One region of the Novosphingobium sp. BF6 genome, then DNA from elsewhere that is predicted to be linked to it. Evidence: riboswitches for the same ligand, from Rfam matches in the RefSeq annotation. Region 1 holds a riboswitch; the other holds the start of a gene.
What was found. A riboswitch is a leader RNA that binds a small molecule or an ion and turns the genes downstream of it on or off. The one in region 1 is predicted to bind cobalamin.

Region 1 (5,590 bases):
GGCCCGGAATCGGCGACGCAGCAGACGAAGTTGCTTTATGCGGGAGCCAATCGCCTGACCGCCCTGCGGCTGGCCGAACTCGACCTGCCCGAAGCCAATGCCATGCGTGCTCCGGGTGAGGCGCCGGGGCTGATGGCGCTGGAGATCGCCATCGACGAGATGGCCGAGAAGCTGGCGATGGACCCGGTGAAGTTCCGCGTCCTGAACGATACGCAGGTCGATCCCGAGAACCCCAAGCGCCCGTTCTCGCAGCGGAACTTCGTGCGCTGTCTCGAAGACGGGGCCGCGCGGTTCGGCTGGAACCGGCGCAGTGCAAAGCCAGCACAAGTCCGCGAGGGGCGCTGGCTGATCGGCATGGGCGTAGCGGCGGCGTTCCGCAACAACATCAACATGACTTCGGCGGCGCGGGTGCGGCTGGCGGGCGACGGCATGGTCACCGTCGAGACCGACATGACCGATATCGGCACCGGCTCCTACACGATCATCGCCCAGACGGCGGCGGAAATGATGGGCCTGCCGGTCGAGAAAGTGCGCGTGAAGCTGGGCGATTCGTCGTTCCCGGCCTCGGCGGGTTCGGGCGGCCAGTGGGGCGCCAACAGCGCGACCTCCGGCGTCTACGCGGCTTGTGCGAAGCTGCGCGACATGGCGGCGCAGCGGCTCGGCATGGATCCGGCCGCTGCGCAGTTCGTCGATGGCGAGGTCCGCGCGGGCAACCGTTCGGTGGCGCTGGCCGAAGCGGCGAAGTCCGGCGAACTCGTCGCCGAAGAGACGATGCAGTGGGGCGATCTCGGCAAGACGTTCCAGCAATCGACGTTCGGCGCCCATTTCGTCGAGGTGGCGGTCGATTCCTATACCGGCGAGACGCGGGTGCGGCGCATGCTGGCGGTCTGCGCTGCCGGGCGCATCCTCAATCCCAAGACCGCGCGCAGCCAGGTGATCGGGGCGATGACCATGGGCGTCGGCGGCGCGCTGATGGAGGAACTGGCGGTTGACAAGCGCTTCGGCTTCTTCGTCAACCACGACCTCGCCGGGTACGAAGTGCCGGTCCATGCCGATATTCCGCATCAGGAGGTGGTGTTCCTCGACGAGGCGGACGACAAGGTCTCGCCGATGAAGGCCAAGGGCGTGGGCGAACTCGGCCTCTGCGGGGTCGGCGCGGCGGTGGCCAATGCGGTCTACAATGCCACCGGCGTGCGCGTGCGCGACTATCCGATCACGCTCGACAAGTACCTCACGAAGCTGCCTGCGATCGCTTAGCCCAGCAAGTTCGCAATCAGCTCCGGCGCGGATGGGAAGTAGAAGTGCATGTAGCTCGCGGTGAGCGAGCCTTGCCGGAATATCCGCTCGCCCTTGCGCCCATCCGGCGTCCGGGCGAGCGCGATGGGTTCGAGGGCTGTCTCCAGCCGCGAATAGTGGAAGGTGTGGCCGCGCACGGCATGGCCCGCCAGTTCCGCTTCCTGCATGCCGAGCGCGACCAGCCGTTTCTGCATGGTTGCGCTCGCGGGGAGCAGGCCCAGCATCGGCGCGCCGAGACCTGCCGCGTCCGCAAGCGTTTCGCAGGCGTAAAGCATGCCGCCGCACTCGGCGAGGATCGGTTTTCCGGCTCGGAAGTGCTCCCGGATCGCCTCGATCATCGCCCGATTGGCGGAAAGCGCGGCGAGATGAAGCTCGGGGTAGCCGCCCGGCAGCCACAGCGCATCGCAGTCCGGCAAGGCCTCATCGCGCAGGGGCGAGAAGAACGAGAGCCGCGCGCCCGCCCGTTCGAGAAAGTCGAGGTTTGCCCGGTAGATGAAGCCGAAAGCCTCGTCGCGGGCGATGGCGATGCGCCTGCCCGACAGCGCAGCGGGGATCGGCGCGGCGGCGCGGGGGGCCGGGAAGGACACCGGCTCGGGCAGCCAGAGCGCGCTTTCGGGGAGCAGGTCGGCGGCGCGGTCGATACGGGCTTCGATATCCGCGACTTCGCCCGCCTGCACGAGGCCGAGATGGCGTTCGGGCAGGGCCATGTCCTCGTCGCGCCGCATCGCGCCGAGCCATTGCACGCTGTCCGGCATACCTCGTTCCAGCAGTTCGGCATGGCGCTCGCTGCCGACTCGATTGGCGAGCACGGCGGCCAAGGTCACGCCGTCCCGATAGGTAGCGAGGCCGTGGACGAGCGCGCCGAAGGTCTGGGCCATCGAGGACCCATCCATCACCGCCATGACCGGCAGGCCGAAGTGCCGGGCGAGGTCGGCGGAGGAGGGGGTGCCGTCGAACAGGCCCATGACCCCTTCGATCAGGATCAGGTCCGCCTCCCGTGCCGCCTCGTGCAGCAGGGCGCGGCACTGGTCCTCGCCGCACATGAACAGGTCGAGCTGGTGGACCGGCGCGCCGCTGGCCACTTCGTGGACCATCGGGTCGAGGAAATCCGGCCCGCACTTGAACACCCGCACCCGGCGTCCGGCGCGGACATGGCGGCGGGCGAGGGCGGCGGTGACGAGGGTCTTGCCCTGTCCCGAAGACGGCGCAGTGACGAGCAGGGCGGGACAGGCGGTCATCGGCGCCGGGACCTATGGCACTTCGCGGGGGCGCGCAAGCGGCGCGCTCTTGCACGCCGGGCCGCCACCCGATAGGGCCACGCCTGCGACAGGTTCCCCGCAAGGGGATCAAAAGGGAACGCGGGTTCAAGGCCCCGGCTGCCCCTGCAACTGTAAGCGGCGAGCCGTGCGGCCATTTCGCCATTGGGGGCGTAAGCTCCTGAGAAGGCGGCCGAACCGGCACCGACCCGTGAGCCAGGAGACCTGCCTGCCGCAGTCGTTCTTCGACCGGACAGGGTGAGCCGGACGAACGGGGTCATGCCTCGCAGAGCGACAGCCACTGCCGTGCCGTCTTGCGGCGCGAGAGGGCCTGTCGTCGCCTGCCGCGATCGCATGTCCTTCGCCTGCACGTCGGCCCGGCCGGGTTCGATGCTCGCTTGAAGGACATGCCGTGAACTGCCGAATTTCCATTGCCGGAACTCCCTGCCTCGGGCTGAGGAGCGGCTGCTGATGCTGCATCCCGTCGAACCCGGCCCTTCCGTGGTGGTGTGCAATACCTGCCGTCACTCCGCCGAAACGCGCGAGGACGCAAACGGGCAGCGCGGCGGCGCGGTGCTGGCCGAGGCCATGCGCGCGGTGCAGGCTGCCGAGCCGGACCTTCAGGGCGTGGCGGTTCAGGAAATGCCCTGCCTCTTCGCCTGCCAGCGCCACTGCACCGTGGCGATCCGCGCACCGGGCAAGCTCGGCTATGTGCTCGGCGACTTCACGCCGGACGCGGACGCGGCCCGCGCTATTCTCGAATATGCTTCGCGCCATGCCGCCAGCGAGCACGGGCAGGTGCCTTACCGCGAATGGCCGCAGGGCGTGAAGGGCCACTTCATCACCCGCACCCCGCCCGAAGGGTACATCGGCACATGATCCGGTTCGAGAACCGCGCCGCCTTCGCCGCCGCGCTCGCCGACCTGCCCGAGCCCGACCTCGCCGCGCTGGAAGCCGCGCGCGCGCGTCAGGCGGTGCTCACAAAGCCGCTCGGCTCGCTCGGGCGGCTGGAGGAGATCGCGGTGTTCATGGCGGGCTGGCAGGGCCGCGCGCGTCCCCGCGCCGACCGCATCCGCGCGGTGATCTTCGCAGGCAACCATGGCGTCGCCGCGCGCGGGGTCAGTGCCTATCCGCCGGAAGTCACCGTGCAGATGGTCACCAATTTCAAGGCGGGCGGCGCGGCGATCAATGCGCTGACGGCGGCCTGCGGTGCGCAGCTGGCGGTCGTCCCGCTCGATCTCGCGTGCCCGACCGGGGACATCACCCGCGAACCGGCGATGAGCGAGGCGGAGTGTCTGGCGGCCCTCAATGCCGGGGCGGCTGCGGTCATGGCGGATAGCGACCTGTTCTTCGTGGGCGAGATGGGCATTGGCAATACGACGCCCGCCGCCGCGCTGGCCGCGCAAGTCTTCGGCGGCGAGGCAGCGGAATGGATCGGGCGCGGCACCGGCCTCGACGATGCGGGCCTCGCGCGGAAGGCCGAGGCGGTCGCGGCGGCCCTTGCGCTGCACGGGGCCGATTGCACCGACGCTTTCGAGACTTTGCGCCGGCTCGGCGGGCGGGAGATCGCGGCCATGGCGGGGGCGGTGCTGGCGGCGCGGCATTTGCGGGTGCCGGTCCTGCTCGACGGGTTCATCGCCTGCGCGGCCCTTGCGCCGCTGCTGGCGGACAATGCCGCTTTTCTCGGCCACTGCCTTGCCGCGCATTGCTCGGCCGAGGCGGGACACGTGCGTCTGCTCGAACGCTTTGGGCTGGACCCGTTGCTGCACCTCGGCATGAGGCTGGGCGAAGGTTCGGGCGCGGCGGTGGCGGCGCAGATCGTGCGCTCGGCGCTGGCCGCGCATGACGGCATGGCGACTTTTGCCGAGGCGGCGGTCGCAGGGGCTGCATGAACGGCGTGCTCGTCCACCTCATGCGCCACGGCGCGCCGGTAAAACCGGGGCTGCTGCTCGGCCACCGCGACGATCCGTCGACGCCTGCCGGGGTAGCACACTGCGTGACGCGGGCGGCGGGCCTGACGTTCGAGCGGGTGGTTTCGTCCGACCTGCAAAGGTCGAGCATTCCCGCCGCGCAGATCGCGGCCCTGCGTCGGCGGCGGCATGACCTCGACCTGCGCTGGCGTGAAATCGACTTCGGCGACTGGGACGGTCTTGCCCCGCAGCAACTCGATCCGGCCGTGCAGGCCCGGTTCTGGGACGATCCCGAGACCCATGCCCCGCCCGGCGGCGAGCGCTGGTCGCAGCTTTGCACCCGCATCGGCGAGGCGCTCACTGAGATCGACCGCGCCAGCCTGATCCTCACCCATGGCGGCGCCATGCGCGCGGCGCTTTCGGTGCTGTTCGGCTTCGATCACCGGCAGGTCTGGGCCTTCGAACTGCCTTACGGCGCGCTGGTCAGCCTGCGCCTCTGGCCGGGCGAGGGCCTGCCCGCCGCGCAGATCCTCACGCTGGATAGCGGGAAGACGGCATGAGGCGGCTCGTCCTCGCGCTCCAGTTCCTGACGCGCCTGCCGCTTCCGCCAGTGCGGGCCGATGCCGAGGACTTCGCGAAATCGATGCGCTGGTTTCCGCTGGCGGGACTGGCCGTGGGCGGCCCCGTGGCGGGAGCCTGGTGGCTGGGAAGCCGTCTGGGCGATTCGTGGCTTGCAGCCCTGTTGGGACTGGCGGCCTGGATCGGCATTACCGGCGCGCTGCACCTCGACGGGCTGGGCGACGTGGCGGACGGCGCGGGTGCGGCGCACAAGGACCGCGCGCGGCTGTCGGCGGTCATGGCCGATCCGCATGTCGGAAGCTTTGCGGTCGTGGCGATCGTCCTGCAACTGCTCGCGAAGCTGGTGCTGCTTCATGCCCTCGCGCCGGGAGCGGTCTGGGCCTTGCTGCTCGTCGCCCCGCTCGCGCGGATCGCGCCGCTCGTCTGGGCGCTGGCGCTGCCGCCGCTGCACGAAGGGCTGGGTAGCCGGTTCCGCAGCGCGGTGACGTGGTGGCACGTCGGTTTCTGGGGCCTGATTGCGGCGATCCTCATTCTGCTCGTCGCACCGCC
Region 2 (5,590 bases), on a different replicon from region 1:
CGATAGAAGCGGCCGCAGGAACGGCTCAGCTAGCCGCTGGCGCGCCCCTCCGCAAGAGGGATCGGGCCGGGGAGAATCGAGCACCGCCCAGGAGGACCAGTCCGCCCAGCCCCGCCGCAACCGAAGGCAGCACGAAGGCCAGCCTTACGGCCAGACCGGCCGCCGCATCGGGCGCCCCCCCGACCTGAAAGCCCGCCGCACCGATCAGCCAGAGACCCAGCCCTCCGCCCAGTCCGAGCGCGAGCTTGAGCGTCACGCTGCTCAGCGCATAATAGCTGGCGGAAGACCTTGGTCCCTGGCTTGCCCCCAATTTGGCCCCCAATTCGGCTCTTCGTGCGCCCCCGCGTTCGGCGACATCCGCCACCATGGCGCGCAGCAGCATGTAGTCGACGCCGCAAGTCAGGCCACGCAAGGCCAGAAACAGGCCGAACAGCACGGCACTGCCCGAAGGGACCGTCAAGGCGAGCGGCATGACCAGCGCCTGCCAGCCGAAGCCCAGGCCCAGAACCCGGCGCCGCCCGATCCGATCCGCTACTTTCGCCCAGATCGGCAGCATGAACAGGGTCATCACCGGCTGGATCAGCATGAACAGCGCTGCCTGACCTGTCAGCCCGAGAACCGGTCCAACCAGAAACAGGAAAGTGCCCGCCGTCGCTGCATCGGCCGTGCCGCACAGCAGATAGAGAAGCAGGATCCGCCGCAAGTCCGGATCGCGCATCATATCCCGCGCCAGGGCGATGGGAGAGCCGCGCGGCCGCGCCGTCCCGACCGGGCCCGGTTCTCGAAACATCGCCACCACGGCGAGCACCGTCACCGGCGCCGCTGCGGCAATGACGGTGCCCAGCACCATCGCCAATGCGCGAATGTCGAATCCGAACCGCCCCTCCAGCAGTCCGATCAGCGCGAGCATGCCGATGGCACCGATCACGCCGAACCAGACCTTGGCACCCATGATCCGGGTACGCTCGCCCTTGTCGTTGGAGAGTTCGAGACCCCAGCCGCCGTGCGGGGTGACGATGAAGGAATAGCCCATGTGCAGCAGCAGACTGGCGCCGATCACCCGCCCCAGTCCCGCTCCCGGCGGCGACAGAAACAGCAGCAGCGCGCCCAGGGGAACGAGCACGGCACCCATGACCATCCACGGCGCGCGGCGACCGAAACGGGTAGGGACCATGTCGCTGACCCAGCCGAGCACGACATCCGCCAGGGCATCGAGCACCCGTACACCCAGCATGAGCGCCCCCACCAGCGCCAGCGTCATGCCGACGGTCTGGGTCAGGAAAGCCGGCAGGTAGGACCGCCATGCCAGTTCGACGGCCTGGAACAGCAGGACCGGGAGCGAGAACACGGCCACCCCGGTCAGGCCGATGCTGCCGGACTTGCGCTGCGCGCGCGGAGAATCGCCGAGGGTCACGCAGGGGCGCCTAGAGCGCCGCGATGACATTCGCGTGACTGTCGCGGCTTGTCAGGCGGCATCAAATGACCCGAAACGCAGACCCGCCCTTGCGGCATCGCCTCCTTGCGGCATAAGGCGCGCATGATCGCAGCCACCGTCACCCGCGAAACCCTGCTGGAACCCGCCGCCGACGGTCCCCGCACCCTGACCGACTGCACGCTCGACGAAGGCGATTTTTCCGGCCTCGATCTGGGCGACACGACATTCGAGCGCTGTTCGCTGCGCCGCGCCCGGTTCGACGGCGCCAATCTCACCGGCGCCCGCTTCCGCCGCTGCCGGGGGCCGGAAGCGAGCTTCGTCCAGACCGACCTCAGCGATGCGGTCATGACCGGATGCGATTTCAGCAACGGGTTGCTGCGCCGGGCCCGGCTGACTTCCGCGCGGATCGAGGGAACCAAGCTGACCGGCGCGGACCTGACCGACGCCGGGGTGCTCGGCGCCACGTTCGCCGAAGTCCTGTTCGCCTTCGCCCGCCTGCCCGGCCTGTCGCTGCGCAAGGCGAAGCTGGTGCGGATCGACTTCTCCGATGCGGATCTCAGGAAATCCGACTTTCGCGGTGCCCTGTTCGAGGATTGCTCGCTGCGGAACGCCACGCTGGAGGGCTGCCGCTTCGAACAGGCGGACTTGCGCGGTGCGGACCTCGGCGGCATCGAACTTCGCGACGCCCGCCTGTTCCGGGGCGCGGTGATTTCCCGCCTCCAGGCCGCCGAACTGCTTTCCCAGCTCGGCCTCGAAGTGCGCTGACAGGCGCAAGGGCATCGCCCCGGCAGCGCCTCAACCGACTTGCACCGCGTCCCGCCCGGCGCTAACGAACCGCGTCCGCCGCACTCGATAGGGCGCAGCGGACAATGATCGCGCCGGTGTTCCGAAAGGAACTTAAAAGGGAACGCGGTGAGAGGGCTTGCCCTCGAATCCGGGGCTGTCCCTGCAACTGTAAGCGGTGAGCGCGATGCACATCACGCGGCGGGCCAGACGCCCATGCCGCAGCCACTGGGCCGGACGCTAAATCCTGCGAGGCCTGGGAAGGCCGTGCATCAAGCGATGACCCGTGAGCCAGGAGACCTGCCGGCGTCCGGTCGCTCTTGCTTTGGTCCAGGGGATGGCCGGGGCACGGTGATTTCTCCGTCTGAGCGACGAACCCGCGGCAGGGGCCGCACGGTGCGCCGAACGGTCGTCCCAGTCACGGGCGCCCGGTCGTTCGGTGCGTCGGTCGTTCGTTCGAACGGCAGTCCCCTGCCTAGAGCTCGCTTGGCGCCCGACAGGGGAATGAAATGAAGATCGCAACCGTTTCGCACGCGGCGCTTGCCGCGGCGCTGGTGCTCGCCTGCACCGTGCAGGTCCATACCGCGCAGGCCCACGCCGAGGAGGCCGATGACGCCGCCTCGATCGTCGTCACCGGGAAAAGCCTGGAGGAGACGCTGCCGCAGGAACTCTCCCGCTACGGCAACGACGTGGCCACCGTCAGCGAGAAGCAGGTCAAGGACAGCGGCGCGGTGGACGTGACCAAGGCGCTGGAACAGGTTCCCGGCCTCTACGTGCGGGGTCGCAACGGGCCGTTCACCTATGTCGACGTCTCGCTTCAGGGATCGCGCACGCAGGACGTGCTCTGGACGATGGACGGCATCCGCCTCAACAACCGCCTCTACGGCGGCACCTCGCCCAACGATACCCTGCCCGCCAGCATGATCGAGCGGATCGAGGTGCTGCGCGGCGGCGAAAGCCTGTTCTACGGCACCCAGGCTTCGGCGGGCGTCATCAACGTGGTGACGCGCGGCTTCACCGACGATCTGAACGGCCAGCTCAATGCCTCGGTGGACACCTGGGGCGGCACCACTCTGGACGGCTATCTGCGCGGCGCGGTGGGCGACCATCGCTTCGTGGCCTATGCCTCGCACAATCGCTCCGAGGGCTACCTGCCCTTCAGCGCCTACCAGCCGAGCCTGACCGACCGGCACCTGGGCTACAATCTCTGGTCGGCGGGTCTCAAGTACCAATACGAGATCGCCCCCGACCTCGCGCTCAACGCCCAGTACCAGCATACAGAGGCGAAGCTCGACAACCTCTCTCCCACCCGCATCCGCGAGAGCCGCAACGACCGCAACGAGGAGATCGCCAGCCTGCGGCTAGACTATACCGGCAGCGACACCGTGCAGTTCTTCCTCAAGGGCTATTTCCACGACTGGAAGACCGCCTATGTCCAGATCCGCAATTCGCTGCCCGACCATGATCCCCAGGTGATCTACCCGGCGGGCACGTTCTGGGGCTATCGCGACTGGGGCGGCAGCGCGGTGGCGAAGCTGCACCTGCATCCCGGCCTCGAATATCTGCTGGGCTACGACTTCCAGAACTTCAGCGGCCGCGACGACGTACTGCTGATCGCGCCGACCAGCGAGCAGGTCCATGCCGGGATCTTCCAGGTCCGCACCACCGACGAGATTTCGTCGAAGGGCCGCCTCGCCGCGGGCCTGCGCTACAATCGCACGGACGGCGCGAAGAAGACGATCTGGAACGTCTCGGGCCGCTACGACTTCGCCGATGCCTTCTATGTGGAAGCGAACGGCGGCACGTCGTTCGTGCTGCCCGACGCCTCACAACTCTACGGCAACGATCCCTGCTGCGAGACCGGCAATCCGAACCTCAAGGCCGAACAGAGCCTCAACCTGAACCTCTCCGGCGGCGGCGTGCTGCCGCTGGGCGCGGCGCAGCTGCGCTGGAAGGCGACTTATTTCAACCGCCGCATCAGCGACATGATCGATACGACGTACGACGATCCCGCCTTCCCGAACGGCACGTATGCGAACCTCAACGGCAAAGTCCGCTCGCAGGGCGCGGAGCTGGAACTGGGCGCGGAGCTGCCCGGCGGCTGGAACCTCTCGACCAGCTACACTTACGCCCGCGTGCGTGAGAAGGGCACATCGACGCAGCTCAACCGCAATCCGAAGCAGTATGCCAAGGCCAGCCTTGCCTACGCTCCGGAAGACCGGCCCTTCGGCGCCAGCCTCAACCTGAACTGGATCGGCGATGTCTGGTCGAGCGCATCGGGCTTCGGCCGCAGCAACTACGGCAATTACGCGCTCGTCGATTTCGGCGCCTATCTCTACCTCGACGGCGCCGCGCGGCGGAACCGCTTCGGCGTCAATGTCGAGAACCTGTTCAACAAGGAATACGCGACGCGCGGCTATTCTTCCGCCGTGACCGACCAGGGCGCGCTCGACGGCAGCAACAGCCGATTCCTCTACTTCAACCGGGGCGTGCCGCGCACATTGCGGATGAGCTACGGGCTGAGTTTCTGAGGCCATGACCATGCTCCAGCCTCGGGCAAACCGCTCTCGCAGCCTTTTGCCGCGCCCGATCCTTGTCCTTCATCGCTGGCTCGGCGTCTTCGTCGGCCTGCTGATGACGATCTGGTGCCTTTCGGGCTTCGTGATGATCTACGTGGACTATCCGAGGCTGGAGCCCACCGCGCAGGTACAGGGGCTCACCCCCCTGCAACTGCCGCCGGTCGGGGCCTGGAACACGATAGACTTGCCGCCAGACCTGCCGATTTCCTCCGCCCGCGTCGAGATGCTGGCCGGCAGGCCGGTCCTGCGCATGGTTCCCGCAAGAGCGCCTGACCGCCCGATCCCACAGATGCGCACGATACCCGATGCGATCGACCTTGCGACCGGGCAGCCGCTCGCCCCGCCCGGCCCGGCACAGATTCGCCGGATCGCGGCCGACTTCGCCCGGGGCCACGCCGTCGCGGGCACCCCTGCCGCCCCGGTCGAGACCGAGATCGACCAGTGGACCGTCCAGACCTACCGGCGCAATGCCCCGCTCTACCGCGTCGACTACGACGATGCGGCGGGCACCGAAATCTACATCTCTGGCAAGTCCGGCGAAGTCGTGCAAAAGACCACCCGCTTCCAGCGCTTCTGGAACTGGTTGGGCGCGGTGCCGCACTGGCTCTACCCGACGATCCTGCGGCAGGACGGCGCCTTGTGGAACGACGTCGTCGTCTGGACATCGCTCGCCGGATGCTTCCTCACCGCGACCGGCATCTGGGCGGGACTCGCCCGTCTGCGCCGGAAGCGCGACGGCAAGGTGGGATCGCCCTATCGCGGTCTCTGGTGGTGGCATCATGTCTTCGGCCTG

Region 2: linked by a shared signal. The riboswitch ahead of AC4D6D_RS17620 (TonB-dependent receptor plug domain-containing protein) and the one ahead of AC4D6D_RS14810 (DUF1636 domain-containing protein) in region 1 are both predicted to bind cobalamin.

Annotation. Positions count from the first base shown of each region.
Region 1 is NZ_CM177775.1:3,045,661-3,051,250, reverse strand. Features, by position in the region: gene paoC (aldehyde oxidoreductase molybdenum-binding subunit PaoC) at 1-1,257, shown strand, start outside; gene AC4D6D_RS14815 (cobyrinic acid a,c-diamide synthase CobB) at 1,254-2,534, opposite strand; cobalamin riboswitch at 2,608-2,799, shown strand; gene AC4D6D_RS14810 (DUF1636 domain-containing protein) at 3,024-3,431, shown strand; gene cobT (nicotinate-nucleotide--dimethylbenzimidazole phosphoribosyltransferase) at 3,428-4,444, shown strand; gene AC4D6D_RS14800 (histidine phosphatase family protein) at 4,441-5,022, shown strand; gene cobS (adenosylcobinamide-GDP ribazoletransferase) at 5,019-5,590, shown strand, end outside.
Region 2 is NZ_CM177776.1:495,855-501,444, forward strand. Features, by position in the region: gene AC4D6D_RS17610 (MFS transporter) at 26-1,414, opposite strand; gene AC4D6D_RS17615 (pentapeptide repeat-containing protein) at 1,538-2,200, shown strand; cobalamin riboswitch at 2,300-2,540, shown strand; gene AC4D6D_RS17620 (TonB-dependent receptor plug domain-containing protein) at 2,728-4,749, shown strand; gene AC4D6D_RS17625 (PepSY domain-containing protein) at 4,754-5,590, shown strand, end outside.